3 regions of the Martelella sp. K41-7 genome follow, and region 2 is predicted to be linked to each of the others. Evidence: riboswitches for the same ligand, from Rfam matches in the RefSeq annotation. Region 2 holds a riboswitch; each other region holds the start of a gene.
What was found. Region 2 has a riboswitch for thiamine pyrophosphate ahead of thiC (phosphomethylpyrimidine synthase ThiC). Riboswitches for the same ligand answer to the same signal wherever they lie in the genome.
Positions count from the first base shown of each region.

Region 1: linked by a shared signal. The riboswitch ahead of thiB (thiamine ABC transporter substrate binding subunit) and the one ahead of thiC (phosphomethylpyrimidine synthase ThiC) in region 2 are both predicted to bind thiamine pyrophosphate.
Region 3: linked by a shared signal. The riboswitch ahead of thiE (thiamine phosphate synthase) and the one ahead of thiC (phosphomethylpyrimidine synthase ThiC) in region 2 are both predicted to bind thiamine pyrophosphate.

Region 1 covers NZ_CM147867.1:3,907,438-3,912,899, reverse strand. The annotation lists gene AC0L7L_RS18575 (OpgD/OpgG family glucan biosynthesis protein) at 1-1,156, opposite strand, end outside; partial or broken gene AC0L7L_RS18570 (FKBP-type peptidyl-prolyl cis-trans isomerase) at 1,552-1,990, opposite strand; TPP riboswitch at 2,257-2,368, shown strand; gene thiB (thiamine ABC transporter substrate binding subunit) at 2,416-3,429, shown strand; gene thiP (thiamine/thiamine pyrophosphate ABC transporter permease) at 3,449-5,071, shown strand; gene AC0L7L_RS18555 (thiamine ABC transporter ATP-binding protein) at 5,086-5,462, shown strand, end outside.
Region 2 covers NZ_JBVVRV010000002.1:153,852-159,313, forward strand. The annotation lists gene AC0L7L_RS21160 (metal ABC transporter solute-binding protein, Zn/Mn family) at 1-197, shown strand, start outside; gene AC0L7L_RS21165 (ZinT/AdcA family metal-binding protein) at 267-2,042, shown strand; one part of gene AC0L7L_RS21170 (IS5 family transposase) at 2,250-2,583, shown strand; one part of gene AC0L7L_RS21170 (IS5 family transposase) at 2,583-3,004, shown strand; TPP riboswitch at 3,183-3,298, shown strand; gene thiC (phosphomethylpyrimidine synthase ThiC) at 3,397-5,205, shown strand; partial or broken gene AC0L7L_RS21180 (thiamine phosphate synthase) at 5,228-5,383, shown strand.
Region 3 covers NZ_CM147867.1:4,045,484-4,050,945, reverse strand. The annotation lists gene AC0L7L_RS19270 (MFS transporter) at 1-288, opposite strand, end outside; gene AC0L7L_RS19265 (sugar-binding transcriptional regulator) at 641-1,600, shown strand; gene AC0L7L_RS19260 (HAD family hydrolase) at 1,597-2,274, shown strand; TPP riboswitch at 2,313-2,415, shown strand; gene thiE (thiamine phosphate synthase) at 2,527-3,189, shown strand; gene AC0L7L_RS19250 (TRAP transporter large permease subunit) at 3,186-4,985, shown strand; gene AC0L7L_RS19245 (TRAP transporter substrate-binding protein) at 4,997-5,462, shown strand, end outside.

The DNA of each region.
Region 1 (5,462 bases), on a different replicon from region 2:
TCGGTATTTCGACAAGCGAAATTGAACCCTTGCCCCAATTGTCGAGCGGCTCGACCAGAAGCGAAGGGCGCCGCTCATAATGGGCTTCGGCATCCTGATAGTCATCAAAGGCGCGGTGGCGCTGATAAAGACCAAAGGCGCGGGGGTCGGCCTCGGTAAAGAACGAATTCGCAAGTTTTTTGGCATTGTGCAGGCTGCGCCACAATTCCGTTCCATCGGCGCGCACGATCTTCAGCCCTTCGCTGTCATGAACGCGTTCCCGGTAGTCATCGAAGGCGTGATGGTTGGCCGGACCGAACAGGAACATCGAAGTCATCGGCGCAACGCCGAGACGGGCGATATCGTTCCGGAAGAACAATCGCGCGGTCACTTCCATGCGGGTATTCTTGCCGGGCGTGATGACGAAACGGTAGGCCCCGGTCACACTCGGGCCGTCAAGTGCTGCAAAAACCGTGATCTCCTGTGTGCTTGAACCCGGCCGGACAATATAGAAGGCCGAGAAGCGCGGAAACTCCTCTCCCTCTCCTGTGGCCGTGTTGACGGCAAGCCCCCGGGCGGACAAGCCATAGAGATTGTCCTGTCCGAGCGCACGGAAGTAGGAGGACCCGAGAAACGAGATCAGTTCGTCACTGACATCAGGGCGGTTCAAAGGATAGTTGATGCGGAACCCGGCCACTCCTGGCAGGCCTATGTTCTTGAACTGCTCCACATCAAGCGGTGCGCGATAGATGAAATCATCGGTCGAAAACACCAGTTTTTCTGCGTCGCCACCGGCAACTTCGTAGATATCGACCGGCGTCTTGAACAGCCAGCCGAGCGCAAATGCCTGTAGCTGGAAATTCGACTGGTCGCGCCATATCGCCTTGTTGGGATCATACCGGATCGCGCGATAATCATCGTAATGGAGGCTGCTGAACGGTTCGGGAATGCTCTGGGCCGGCTCCTGATAGGGTTCGCCGGCTTTAGCCCGCATCTGAGCCGTCAACTTATCGAAGGTAAAGGCGTCGGGCCGCGGTTCCTGAGCCTCGACCGCCACATTCTGGTCCGGAATCTTGCCCGGTTCCACGGCAGCTTCCTGAGCATAGGACCGGCCGCCAAGGCCGGAAATGGTCAGAGCGCCCACCGCCGTGTGCGCCAGAAAGGATCTTCTCTTCATATAAATGCCCGCCGATTAAAAAGACGTTTCCCAAAAGTTTGCATGGCAGCAAAAACGACGCCGCCTCCCGCTGCGATTGCATAAAACACGAAACGCAAGGCACCGCCAGACCCTCCGTATTTCAGGAACAGACGATTTCGAAACGGCGCAACGCCCACACTGTTCCCCTGACACGCAAAAAGACGCAAGCATCTGTGCATCACACGCCCAGCGCGCTTGCGCGCGTATGCAAAAGGGGCTGGAACGCCGCGTTGCATTCCAGCCCCAGTAAAAGGCAGCCATCCAACCAAAGAATGGCAAGATCATGGCATTTTACCGTCTTCGCACTGCAACATTCTCGAATGTCACGCAATCGGCGTCAAGATAGCGGCAGCGCCGCCAACAGCTGTCTTTCGTCAGGCAGCCTTTACAATTTCGACCAGTTCCACGGCGAAATTCAGATCTTGTCCGGCGAGCGGATGATTGGCATCGACGGTGACCTGCTCTTCTTCGACCTTGGTCACGATCAGCGGCACGGTCTCGCCTTCGGGCGTACGAGCCTGAAGCTGCATGCCGGGCTCGACCTCAACCTCGGACGGCATGGCCGAACGCGGCACGACCTGAACCTTCTGCGGGTCATGCGGCCCATAGGCTTCGGTGGAGGGCACCTGGACATCGCGGCTGTCGCCGACATTCATGCCTGCAATCTCGCGGTCAAGTCCCGGGATGATCTGTCCAGCCCCGACGGTGAATTCAAGCGGCTGGCGGCCTTCGGACGAGATCGAAAGTCGAACCATCATTCAGCGTTCCGGTATAGTGAATACGAACGGTGTCCCCGCTCTTTGCTTCTGTCATTTCGTGTGCTCCTTCCTTGAACACTGAGCGCGACAGCACAGCACCGGTCAAAGCCCGGGCCAGCGCCAGCGCGCCGTTTCTCTTTCCTGAAGCGCGGGCCCGATAGCCGGGCGCGCCACAGAGGATTGAGCCGACACACTTTCCTGCATGACGACTGGCGGGCACATCCAGAGATCCGGATGTGCCTCTTACCTAGTGGCTTTCACCTGTATTTTCAAATCAGGGACCGGCTCTTGAATTCCCGATAAGCCCGGGATAGGTGTTGAAGTGCTCTAACGGGGTGCGGAAAACGCCAATGCGTCGTCCGCTGAGAGGCAAGACCAACCCGAAGAACCTGATCCGGCTAACACCGGCGGAGGGATTAGACGCGTGGACGACCCGACGCCCTTTTCCCTTGTTGATTGAGACCGCACCAAGGAGGCGTCATGCCCGGTTATCATCTTCCGATTTCGATTGCAGCGCTGGCTGTGCTGGCCGCAGGCGGCGCGCAGGCCGAAGACAGCAAGGTGCTGACCATCTACACCTATGAAAGCTTCAACACCGAATGGGGCCCGGGTCCGCTGGTCAGCCAGGCTTTCGAGGCCGAATGCGACTGCACCGTCAAATTTGTCGGCGCGGAAGACGGCGTCGCCCTTCTCAACCGGCTGAAACTTGAGGGCCAGTCAAGCCCGGCCGACATTGTGCTCGGGCTCGACAACAATCTGATCCACGAAGCGAAACAGACGGGTCTTTTTGTCGCACCCGGCATTTCCACCGAAAATCTCGACATTCCAGGCGGGTTTGAAGACGACGTGTTCGTGCCCTTCGACTACGGCTATTTCGACATCGTCTATGACAGCGAGAGTATTTCCTCACCGCCGAAAACGCTTGATGAACTGATCAACGGACCGAAAGACGAAAAGATTGTGATCGAGGATCCGCGCACATCGACGCCGGGCCTCGGCATGCTGTTGTGGATGAAGGCGGTTTATGGCGACGCGGCTGCGGAGAAGTGGGAAGTGCTTTCCGACCGTATCCTGACGGTCGCGCCCGGCTGGTCGGAAGCCTACGGCCTGTTCACCAGCGGCGAGGCGCCGATGGTGCTGTCCTACACAACCTCTCCGGCCTATCACCAGATCGCCGAGGAGACAGAGCGCTACAAGGCCATTGATTTCGAAGACGGGCTCTATATCCAGATCGAGGTCGCCGGCATGACGGAGATGGCGGACGACCCGGCGCTTGCAAAATCCTTCCTCGCATTCATACTCACCCCCGGTTTTCAGGATGCGATCCCGACCCACAACTGGATGATGCCGGTTGCCGCCACCTCCGAGCCGCTGCCGGACGCCTTTCTGAACGCGGTAACGCCGGACAAGACGCTGCAGTTTGCCCCTGATGTCGTGGCCGAGAACCGGCGGGCCTGGATTGATGAGTGGCTGAACGCCATGAGCGCGCGGTGAGCGCCTCGGGAAAACGATCTTGTATTTGACCACGGCAGAGTTCCGCCGGAGCTTTTACGCCGGCATCCTTTCGTTGGCCGCCGTCATCGGCTTCATCGCCGTTGCGGTTTTCGCGCTGTCCGGTTTCGGCCGGCTTGCCGATGCCGCGCATGTTTTGAACGAGCCCTATGTCTGGCGCATCCTGCGCTTCACGCTCTACCAGGCATTTCTGTCCACATTGTTTTCTGTGGTTTTCGCCATACCCGTGGCACTCGCCATGGCACGGCGGCCGCATTTTCCCGGCCGGATCTGGATCGTCAGGCTGATGGCCGTACCGCTCGGACTTCCGGTGCTGATCGGCGCGCTCGGCATTATCGGCATCTGGGGACGTCAGGGCCTGTTCAACGATACGCTGGCTTTGGCAGAACTCGGCCGCCCGCTGCAGATCTACGGGCTGCAGGGCATCTTGATTGCGCATGTCTATTTCAACCTGCCGCTGGCCGCCCGCCTGTTTCTGGCAGGGCTCGAACGCGTGCCGCAGGAATATTTCAAGACGGCCGCAATGCTGTCGATGCCGCAGCGCACCGTTTTCCGCTTCGTGGAATGGCCTGTGATCGCGCCACTCATCCCGGGCGTTGCCGGCCTCGTCTTCATGCTGTGCGCCACCTCGTTCACGCTGGTGCTGATCCTTGGTGGCGGCCCGGCGGCAACCACGATCGAGGTTGCGATCTATCAGGCGCTTCGGTTTGATTTCGACCCGGCCCGCGCCGTTGCCCTTTCGGGTATCCAGATTTTCGTGACGGCGCTGGTGCTTGCCGCCCTCGCCTTGCTGCCACGGGCAGGCGATCCCGGCATCAGCGCAAGCAGCGACCTCAATCGCCGGCCCGACGCCGCCCACCGCCTGTCGCGCGGGGTCGATGCCATGCTGATTGCGCTTTTCGTCGTTTGGCTGATCCTGCCGCTGGCGGTTATCGTCATGAAAGGCGTCAGCGCCGACCTTCTCGGATTGCTCACCGAGCCGGTGTTTCTGCGGGCGACGGCCACCAGTCTTTCGATCGCCTTTTCGGCAGCACTGGTATCGCTTGCCGTCGCATTCTCCTTCATCAGCGCCACCCATACGATCAATACGCTGAAACAGCCGGGTGCATTTGAACGCGGGGCTGCCGGTTCGATGTCAGCGATGGGCTCGCTTGTGCTTCTGGTGCCGCCGATCGTCCTTGGAACCGGCTGGTTCCTGCTGCTGCGGCCCTATGGTCTGTCCGATGCCGCCGCACCCGCAATCGTTGCCGGAATCAACGCGCTGATGGCGCTTCCCTTCGTGCTTCGCGTGCTGCAGCCTGCGGTCTCCGTCCACCGCGCCCGCACAGCGCGTCTTTCCGCCAGCCTCGGCCTCACCGGATTTGCCCGGTTGCGCATTATCGACTGGCCGGGTCTGAGAAAACCGGTGCTGACGGCACTGTCCTTTGCCATGGCGCTCTCGCTCGGCGATCTCGGCGCTGTCGCACTTTTCGGCGGCGACCAGCTGACGACCCTTCCCTGGCTGCTGTACAGCCGGCTTGGCAGTTATCGTACAGAGGATGCCAACGGCCTTGCGCTGATCCTCGGCGCGCTCTGTCTTGTGATCATGATTGCCGGCACCCGCACACCGGCGGCAAGAACCTGAACAGAGGAGCAAACGTGGCACAATCCCCCGCCATCACCATGGACGGTGCAGCGCTCAAACTCGGCGGCAGGGATTTCCTGTTCAGCGGCGAGATTACCGGTGGCCGCGTGACGGCGGTGACCGGCCGCTCCGGATCCGGCAAATCCACATTGTTGAACCTGATCGCCGGGTTCGAAAAACCCGACAGCGGCCGTGTGCTGATCGGCGGGCATGTGATGAACCATCTCCATGTGGCCAGACGCCCGGTCACCGTCGTGTTTCAGGACAATAATCTTTTCGCCCATCTCGACATCTTCACCAATACCGCGCTCGGCCTGGATGCGGCGCTCCGGCTTGATGACAACGGGCGGAAGCGGATCAGGGAAGCGCTGGCGCGCGTTGGCCTCAAAGG
Region 2 (5,462 bases):
AGCGCGCGGTGGTCGCCTTTGCCGAAAGCATTTCCGACGCCCGCCTCGTCGAACAGATCGCGTCCGAAGCCGGACTGGAACTTGGGGGAACGCTCTATTCGGGCGCGTTGTCTTCAGCCGATGGCGCAGCACCCAGCTATATCGACATGATGCGCTACGACGTCGAAACGCTCGCCACCGCCATCAATAACGGCTGACACTAATAAAAAGGGTGAGGTCGAACCTTGCTTCTTAATGTTACGTTATACCATCAAGGAGAGACTGATATGAAACGATGGATCCTGGGTGCATCCGCACTCGCGATTTCGCTTGGCGCTCCGGCGGCGTTTGCCGAAGACCATGAGGACAGCATCACCCTCTACCGCGTTTTCGTCGGCGACCATGACGCCGCGAAAATCACGGCCTTCGACCTCAGCGAACCCGACCATCGCTGGTCCTTCGACACCACCGGCCAGAACAAGCTTTACGCGGTCAACGACGGCGCAGCCGTTGTTGCTGTTCAGTCCAACGATGACGCGGTTCACTTCATCAACAGCGGCATCTCGCTGCATTCCCACGGTGACCATTCCGATATCGATATCGAGGCGCCGGTCGCCATCGAGGAAAGCCTCACCGGCCCGCGCCCGTTCCACATCATCGATCATGACGGCAAGGTGGTCGTCAATTTCGACAAGGGCGGCTATGCCGCAATCGTCGATGCTCCCGAGCTTCACCACGGCGAGCTTGAAACCAGCGAACTGAAGCAGGAACGCGCCCATCATGGCTTTGCCGCTCCCGTCGGCCAATACTGGGTCACGAGCGTTGCAACCGATACGCCGGTTGACGGCACCCGCATCGGCCTGCGCGCCGTGACCGAAGACGGCGAGCCGACCGGCGATGTCGCGACCTGCACCGGCATTCACGGCGAAGCCTTCTCCGGGGCCTTTCTCGCGGCCGGTTGCCAGGAAGGCGTGCTGACCGTGACCCCCGGCGAAGACGGCCCCGTCTTCGAAATGCTGACCTATCCGGACGATTTGCCGGAAGGTGAGACCACGGGCACCCTGCTTGGCGCCAAAAGCATGCAGGTCTTTCTCGGCAATTACGGATCCAATGGCCTCGTCGTCATCGACCCGGCCGATGAGCCGCATTTTAGCTATATCGAACTGCCGTTCCGCCGCGTTGACTTCGCGCTCGATCCGGCCAATCCCTTTTTCGGCTATGTGCTGACCGAGGATGGCAGCCTGCATCAGATCGACATTCTGGACGCCAGCCTCACGACAAGCGCCAAGGTTACCGAGCCCTATTCGATGGATGGCCACTGGAACGACCCGCGTCCACGCATCGCCATGGCCGGTGATGAGATCGTGATGAGCGACCCGAATGCCGGCCTCGTCCGCCGCATCGCCAAGGATGGTCTCGCGGAAGTCGGTACGGTCGACGTCGGCGGTATGCCCTACAACATCGCCGTTGCAGGCGGCAGCGGCATGGTCCACGAGGGCGAAGATGATCACGCCCACGATCATGGCGATCCGCAGATTTACAAGGGCTATTTCGAGGACAGCCAGATCGCGGACCGTCCGCTTTCCGACTGGGCCGGCGACTGGCAGTCGGTCTATCCCTATCTTCAGGACGGAACACTCGACCCGGTGATGAAGCACAAGGCCGAGACCGGCAGCATGACCGTCGAGGAATACAAGGCTTACTACGACACCGGTTACAAGACCGATGTCGAGCGCATCACCATCGATGGCCACGAAGTCACCTTCTATGAAGATGGCGAGGCGGTTGAAGGTCGCTACAAAAGCGACGGCTATGAAGTCCTGACCTATGCCAAGGGCAACAGGGGCGTCCGGTTCATCTTCGAAAAGAGCGAGGGCGACGAGGCCGCGCCGCAATTCATCCAGTTCTCCGACCACCGGATCGCGCGGGCAGACGCCGATCACTATCACCTCTACTGGGGTGACGACCGTGCGGCCCTTCTGGAAGAATTGACAAACTGGCCGACCTACTACCCGTCATCGCTCGACAGCGACCAGATCGCCGACGAGATGCTGACCCACTGAGCTAGACGTAGCGCTTCAAAGAACGGGTGTCCGGCTTCACGGCTGGACGCCCTTTTCACGTTTCTTCCGAGGATCAAGTACAAGTAGATGCGCGTAAACGGTGCCATCATCGCCGTTTGCAGCGAGAAGACACTAGGTTCAGGACCTATTAAATCACTTGCGGCGTTCTCTTCGTTTTGATTCATTGGGCTCGAATGGAGAACCGCAATGAGTGATTTGCCGCTGCTGTCGCAGGCGCAGATGCGCCGGATCGAGCCCTATTTCCCACTGTCTCACGGTGTGCCTCGTGTTGATGACCGGCTGATCGTGAGCGGCATTGTCTTTGTCTTGCGCAATGGTTTGCGATGGCGCGATGCGCCGAAGGAATATGGACCGCACAAGACGATCTATAATCGCTTCATCCGCTGGAGCAGGCTTGGTGTGTTCAACAGGATTTTCGCTGAGTTGGCGGCCGAATGCGGTGAGCCGGAACAGTTGATGATCGACGCTACGCATTTGAAAGCACATCGCACCGCAGCCAGTCTGCTAAAAAAGGGGATGTTCCCAGACGTATCGGGCGCACCAAAGGCGGCTTGAACTCCAAGCTGCATGCGGTTTGCGATGGCCATGGCCGGCCACTGATCATGCTGTTGAGCGAAGGGCAGACGAGCGACTACAAAGGTGCTGCCCGAATGATAGAGGCCTTTCCCAAAGCAAAGACGGTACTGGCCGACAAAGGCTACGATGCCGACTGGTTTCGAGAGGCCTTGGCGCAGCGCAAAATCAAGGCCTGCATTCCATCGAGGGCGAACAGAAAGGTCCCAATAGCGCATGACCGCAAGCTCTACCAAAAGCGCCATAAAATCGAGAACATGTTTGGCAGGCTCAAGGACTGGCGCCGAATTCACACCCGATACGACCGTTGTGCACACACTTTCTTCTCAAGCATATGCATCGCTGCTGCCGTTATCTTCTGGCTTTGATTTTAACGAGTCCTGAGCCTAACGAAAAAGTCAAAAATGCCGGGAGTGCGCGAAGCAAAGCACCGGGCGAATAAGCTTGATCCGGTTTTTGATTGCCCGGTGCGCCAAAAAAATAGAAAGCTATATTCCCTCCACCAAGGCTGGCGTTGACAAGCGCGTCTATTCGGCGCAATTTTGGCGCGCTCACCCGGGGGTCCCGACAAGGGGCTGAGATACTGCTGGCTGTCGCAGCGCAGTGACCCGATGAACCTGATCCAGTTCACACTGGCGTAGGGATGGTGCATCGGCTGCGCGGGATCAAGCCCGCTATTCCTATCGGATGCAATGCGCGGCCTCCTCCATTCGACGTCGAACTGGGTCTCCAACGCCAAGAGCTATGGAGGCTCCGACCGATGAAAGACTTATCCCCAACCGTCACCACAGGTCCGCTGCCGGCGTCCCGCCGCGTCTGGCAAAAGGGCGTGCTCTATCCTGATATCCGCGTGCCCTTGCGCGAAATCGATGTGCACCCCAGTGCGGGTGAGCCACCCGTAACCGTCTATGACAGTTCCGGCCCTTATACCGATCCGGATGCCAAACCCTCCATCGAGGGCGGGCTGCCGCGCCTGCGAGAGGGCTGGGTCGCCGCGCGAAAGGATACCCGGACCTATGACGGCCGCCATGTGAAACCCGAGGACAACGGCTTTGCCGAGGGTATGCGGCTGGTGCCGGAATTTCCAGTGCGTCATCGGCCGCGCCGGGCGACGGGAGACTGCGCCGTGACCCAAATGGCCTATGCCCGCGCCGGGGTCGTGACGCCAGAGATGGAGTTTGTCGCCATCCGCGAGAATCTGGGTCGCAGGGCGGCGAAAGACGCGCTTGCACTCGATGGCGAGGATTTCGGCGCCGAAATTCCGGATTTCATCACGCCCGAATTCGTAAGGGACGAGGTGGCGAAGGGCCGGGCGATCATCCCTGCCAACATCAATCATCCCGAGGCCGAGCCGATGGCGATCGGGCGGAATTTCCTGGTGAAGATCAACGCCAATATCGGCAATTCCGCCGTGACCTCCTCAATGGCCGAGGAAGTGGAGAAGATGGTTTGGGCCACGCGCTGGGGCGCAGATACGGTGATGGACCTTTCCACCGGGCGCAACATTCACAACATCCGCGACTGGATCATCCGCAATTCGCCTGTTCCGATCGGAACCGTGCCGCTCTATCAGGCTTTGGAAAAAGTCGGCGGCATTGCCGAAGATCTCTCCTGGGAGGTCTATCGCGACACGCTGGTCGAACAGGCAGAACAGGGGGTGGACTATTTCACCATCCATGCGGGGGTGCGCCTGCACATGATTCCGATGACGGTGGGGCGGGTGACGGGGATCGTCAGCCGTGGCGGGTCGATCATGGCCAAGTGGTGTCTCCATCATCACCGTGAGAGCTTTCTTTACGATCATTTCAACGAGATCTGCGACATCGCCCGCGCCTATGACGTGTCCTTCAGCCTCGGCGACGGATTGCGTCCCGGTTCAATTGCCGATGCCAATGACGAAGCGCAGTTCGCCGAGTTGAAAACGCTTGGAGAACTGACGCAGATCGCATGGGCGAAAGACTGCCAGGTGATGATCGAGGGCCCCGGCCACGTGCCGATGCACAAGATCAAGGCCAATATGGACAAGCAGCTTGAGACCTGCGGCGAGGCGCCGTTCTACACGCTCGGGCCGCTCACCACGGATATCGCGCCGGGTTACGACCACATAACCAGTGGCATCGGAGCGGCGATGATCGGATGGTTCGGCACGGCGATGCTCTGCTACGTGACGCCCAAGGAACATCTCGGCCTGCCGGATCGTGATGATGTCAAGACCGGCGTCATCACCTACAAAATTGCGGCTCACGCCGCCGATCTCGCCAAGGGCCACCCAGCCGCGCGGATACGTGACGACGCTTTGTCGCGTGCGCGCTTCGAGTTCCGCTGGGAAGACCAGTTCAACCTGTCGCTTGACCCGGAGACCGCCCGCTCCATGCATGACGAAACGTTGCCCAAGGAGGCGCACAAGACCGCCCATTTCTGCTCGATGTGCGGGCCCAAGTTCTGCTCGATGCGGATCTCCCACGACATCCGCGCCGAGGCCCAGAAGGTCGGGATGGCGAGGATGGCGGAGAAATTCCGAGAGGGCGGGGCACTCTACGTTCCATTGAACAGCGAAGAGGAGGCCTGACATGCCGCAACGGGCATCCGGGATGCGGCAATCCACCGACCTGTCTGTCTATCTGGTTCTCGATCCCGGCCTTTGTGCCGGGATCGAGATGGTCGAGACCGCGCGCCGCGCGGTGGCGGGCGGGGCAACTACGGCGCAACTTCGCAACAAGACGGGCGGCAGAGCGGCCACTGGCAGGATCAGGCTGCTTGGGGTGAGAGGCCCACCGAGGATTGTTTGCCGGGCGACCCGAAAATCCGTAGCCGCGAACCTTCGGC
Region 3 (5,462 bases), on a different replicon from region 2:
CAGCATGCCGAGCACATAGCAGGCAAAGCCAAGCCAAAGCGCGCGCCGGTCACCGAACTTGTCGGCGATCATGCCGAAAAACGGCTGCGCCAGACCCCAGACAAGGTTCTGGATCGCAATCGACAGCGAGAAAATCTCGATCCGGCCGCCGAACAGATCGTCCGACAGCGGCAGGACGACGCCGCCGAAAACCGAGCGCACACCGAAGGACAGCGCCAGAACGAGCCCGCCCGCCAGCATGATAATCAGCATGTCGCGGTCGGCCCCGCGTTTTACAGCCTGTTCCATGAAATCCTATCCCGAAAAAATCCCGCCGCCAAAATTAACAGGGATCAAACGGCATGAATATCCAATATCGCTGAACTCAGAAGTCAGTATTGCTGATGAGTGTGCTTCCGGCCGGCTGCACGATGCTTGCATACCTCCTCTAACCTTGGCCAACAGTCAATTCAGGTTCCTCGACAGTGGAAACACTGGGCGGGAGAGACCGCCCCGTCGGGTTTCCTTGCACTGACATGTATCCATAAATATTTGATATTAATCATTATTTTTGCACTAAATTACAAATGTCAAATTTGCAATTCAGATGAAAACAGGTCATATGGCGGGCCGAAATCAACGGCATGACGGGGTATGACTGGTGGCAAGTGAAGTGACTGCGGAAACCGATGCATTTCTGGCTGAGGTCTGCTGGCATTATTTCATCAATGAGATGACCCAGTCCGACGTGGCGGTGCTGATGGGCGTAACCCGGTTGCGCGTCAACCAGGCGATCAGGGCCGCGCGCGCCAGCGGATTGGTGCGCGTCGACATCCAGTCGCCGCATGTCATCCGCTTCCGCCAGCAGGAGGAGCTGAAAACCCGCTTCGGCCTTGCGGATGCCATCGTGGCGCCGGCCAATCCAGACAATCACGATGACCAGATTACCGCCGGTGCGGCTCTTGCGAACTATCTTGCTAAGGGCCTGCACGAGGAGCGCTGGCGTCTGATCGGCGTTTCCTGGGGCATGACGCTCAAAAACGCGATGACGTACCTGCCCCGGATGCAGCTCCCGAAGGTTGAAATCGTCTCGATGATCGGCGGCACGGCCCAGGGCGCACCCTTCAACGCCTTCGGCCTCACCGTAGGCGTTGCTGATCGGCTCGGTGCCCAGTATTCGCTGTTCGCAGCCCCGGTTTATCTTTCTCCCGGAACAAACAGGGAAGGCTTCCTTTCCAACCTGGTTTTCAACGCGCATCTGGAAAAGCTTGAAAAACTCGATCTGGCCGTGCTGGCTGCAGGCGACCTTTCCGACAAATCCGTGCTGATGACCACGGCCCTGCCTGCCAATGTCACATCGGCAGAACTTTCCGAAAAAGGCGCGGTCGGCGATATCGTCGGCTATTTCATTGATCGCGACGGCCGGGAAATCGACCATGTTGTGAACCGTTGCGCCGTCAGCATCGGGCTCGAAGCGCTTGAAAATGTTCCGGAACGAGTGCTTGCTGCAACTGGTGTCCACAAGGTCGATGTTATTATCGCCGCAATCCATGGCGGACTTGTCACCACGCTGATTACCGACGATATCACCGCTGAACTTATTCTGGCGAGGGCCCCATGAACAAAACAGTCATCTTCGATTTCGACGGCGTGCTTGCCAACAGCGAGATCATCGCGCTTGCCGAACTCAGGACCTCGCTTGAGAAATACGGCATCGTCATCGACTGGGATACGCTGGTCGAGACTTTTCTCGGGTCCTCGATCAGGCAGATCATCGCCTTTGTCGAAGACAGGACGGGCCAGCCGATCGATCCCGATTTCCAGAAGGAATGGTATGAAAGGCTGTTTGAGCGCTATGCGCACGAACTTCAGCCGGTGGCCGGTTCCCGCGAAATGCTCGACCGGCTGGATGCCGCCGGCATCAGCTACTGCATCGCGTCCGGCGGTTCCTACAAACGACTTGGCGTCGCGCTCGACTGTATCGGCTTTGCCGACCGCTTCGAAGGCCGCGCCTTCAGCGCCGACTCGGTTGAAAACGGCAAGCCCGCGCCTGACGTCTTCCTCTACGCAGCGGAAAAGCTCGGCAAGGGCGCCGGCAATTGCGTGGTGCTCGAGGATTCGATTGCCGGTGTTATTGCCGCCGGCCGCGCGGATATGCGCGTCGTCGGTTTCGTCGGTGGCGGCCATCTGGAGGGTATCAGACCGCTCCATGCAGAGCGGCTTCTTGCTGCAGGGGCAGCCACGGTATTGGACGATCTGGCCAGCTTCGAGGTAGCAGCGTTCGGCGCTGTCTGAAGCCGGTTGACAGAGGGCCGAAAGCCCGACAAAGTCATGCAAATTCCGAGGGGAGCATCATGCGATGCTGAGATGGCAACGAGCCGGACCCTTGAACCTGATCCGGGTCATACCGGCGTAGGAACGGAAAAATCGGTCACCTCCCTTCTTTTCGTTTCCAAGCCTGATCCGGTCTCCGCAATGTCATGGAGGTCGTCATATGTCGTTGGAAATTCGCCGGATCTGCAAGAAGCCAGCTTGCGGGATGCGGCCATGAGAGCCGTCGATTATCGTCTGAACGCGCTGGTTGATGCCGGGCTCGTTGAAACCGCACCGCTGTCGGAGCTTGCCCGGCTTGCTGCCGAAAACGGTGCGACGCTGATCCAGTATCGCGACAAATACGCCAAGACCCGTCAGATGATCGAGCGGGCCATCGAGATCCGCAAGGCGCTGGCACCGACCGGCATTCCCTTTGTCGTCAACGACCGGGTTGATGTCGCCCTTGCGTCCTGCGCCGACGGCGTGCATCTGGGTGCCGACGACATGGAGCCGGAAACCGCGCGGCGGCTGCTCGGGCCGGACGCGATCATCGGCCTGACCGTCAAGAATGCCTCCGACGGCGCCAAAGCCTCATCCGCCCCGGTCAATTACGCCTGCATCGGCGGCGTCTATCAAACACTCTCCAAGATCAATCTCGATCCACCGGTCGGCATGCGCGGCTTCAGCGCGCTTCGGCGCGGTCTCAAGAGCGCGCGTCCCGACCTGCCGGTCGGCGCCATCGCCGGGATCAAGCTTGAAAACGTTGCGCAACTGATTGCCGAAGGGGCCGACGGTATCGCGGCTATTTCAGCAATTTTTCACGCGCCTGATGTCGCCGCCGCAACCCGCGACTTTCGCTGGGCCATCGACACCGCGATCGCCAACCGGCAGCAATGACAAGCACTCCGGCAACAATGCATACAAAGGCTGCCCGGCTCGCCAAGCGGCTGGAGGCGGCACTCGGGTTGATTGCCGCCGCCGTGCTGGCGGTCATGCTGGCCGTCGTGCTCACAAGTGTCGTTCTCAGATATCTGTTTCACACAGGGTTGATCGGGACGGAAGATCTCGGCATATGGCTGAATGTGGCGCTGATCGCATTGGCCGCACCGCTTGCCCTTTCCGGGCCGCTGTCGATGCGGCTTGATCTTCCCTTCAGGCCGGTTGTCGCAAAAGCGGCCCGGATCATCGCTGATGCCGTCAGTCTTTTGGCAGCGCTTGTGCTGATTTTCGGCAGCAGCCGCGTCGTGGCTCTGATCGGCGGCACATCGCCGACGCTCGGGCTTCCCGAATGGCTACGCTTTGCCGTGATCGGTGCAGGCGGCGGCCTGCTCATGATGGTCCTCATCCTTCGCCGCATCAGCGAACAGAAGGCATTATCGCTTGCAGCTTCGGCAATCCTCGCAACCGCCATCTACCTCACCTGCCTGCGCTTAACGGTAACCACCGCGCTGCCGCCGAGCGCTGCGATCGCGATTGCAGCGGCCGTCGGCCTCATAACAGCGGCACCGCTTGCCCATGCCTTTCTGGCTGCCGCAATGATCGCCATGCCGTTCGGCGGCAACCTCGCGACCGAAACGATTGTCACAACCGCCGTTTCCAGCATGTCGCATTTCCTGCTGCTTGCCATTCCGTTTTTCCTGCTGACGGGTGCGGCCCTTTCGGCCTCGGGCGCGGCAAAACAACTCGTCGCCTTTGCCGCCGCGCTTGTCGGCCACCGGCGCGGCGGGCTGGCGCAGACGGTGCTGGCCACTGGCACGCTGTTTTCCGGCGCTTCCGGCTCGTCGGTTGCCAATGCAGTGTTCTCCGCCACGACCTTTCATCCGGAACTGGTGCGCCATGGCTATCCGCCTGCCCGCGCAGGCGCAATCATCGCCGCCGCCTCGGTCCTCGATAACATCATACCGCCCTCGATTGCCTTCCTGATCCTTGCGACCGCGACCGATCTTTCGGTCGGCAAGCTGCTTGTCGGCGGGCTGTTCGCAGGCCTTTTAATGGCAGTCGCCCTCAGCATCGCCATTCACCTGACAACCCGCAACCAGCCGGGTGGCCAGCGGGCCTGCTCGGGCGAGCGAGGGCACGCCTTCCTTGCTGCCGTTCCGGCCTTCGGGCTCGGTGTCATTGTGGTTGTCGGCATCCGCGTCGGCATCGTCACCACCACCGAGGCGGCCGCTCTTGCCGCGATCTACACGCTGGCGCTGGCAGGCTTTTCGAAAACACGCCGATGCTCCCTGTTTTCGGTGTTCCGGCAGACGGCCGCTGAAGCCGCCGCTATCGGTCTGCTCATCGGCTCGGCCGGCCCCTTTGCCTTCCAGCTTGCTGTCGACGGGGTGGCCGGCATGATTTCGTCGGCTGCCGCGGCGTTCGGCGGGTCTCCCGTCGCGGTTCTCGCTCTTGCTGTTTTCGTGCTGCTCGGCGCCGGGCTGGTGCTTGATATCGGCGCGGCGATCCTGCTTCTCGGGCCTTTGCTGCTGCCGCTTGCAATCGACGCCGGGCTCGACCCGACCGCCTTCGGGGTGATCATCGTCACCACACTGATGATCGGCGGGCTGACCCCGCCTGTCGGCATGCTGGTTCTCGTGGTCGCGGGCGTGACGGAAATTCCTCAAGCTGCGCTGTTTCGCGCCGTCATACCCTATCTCACGGCCCTGCTCGCCGCCATCGCCATCCTTTGCACCTACATTCTGTTGATCTGAGAGGAGACCCCATGCAGACCCTCAATCGCCGTCGATTTCTGAAAGCCGGAACACTGGCGGTTCTGTCCGCCCCCTATATCGCCCGCCCCGCCCACGCCCAGACCACGGTGACGGTCGCCTCCCTTCTGGGCGAGGACAAGCCCGAGACCAAGATCTGGCGCTTGTTTGCCGAAAAGGCCGAGGAGCGGCTGCCCGGCCGCTTCCGCTTCAACATCGTCACCAACGGCGCGCTCGGTGGCGAAAAACAGGTCGCCGACAGCATCCGTCTCGGCTCGGTGCAGGCGAGCCTGTCTACCGTCTCCGCGTTATCGTCCTGGGTGCCGCAACTGCAAATCCTCGACCTGCCGTTCCTGTTCCGAAGCCCTGAACACCTGCGGCGCGTCGTCACCGGGCCTGTCGGCGCCGGGCTGAAGGCGCAGCTTGCCGATGAACGCTTCGTCGTCGGTGGCTTCATCGATTACGGTGCCCGCCATCTTC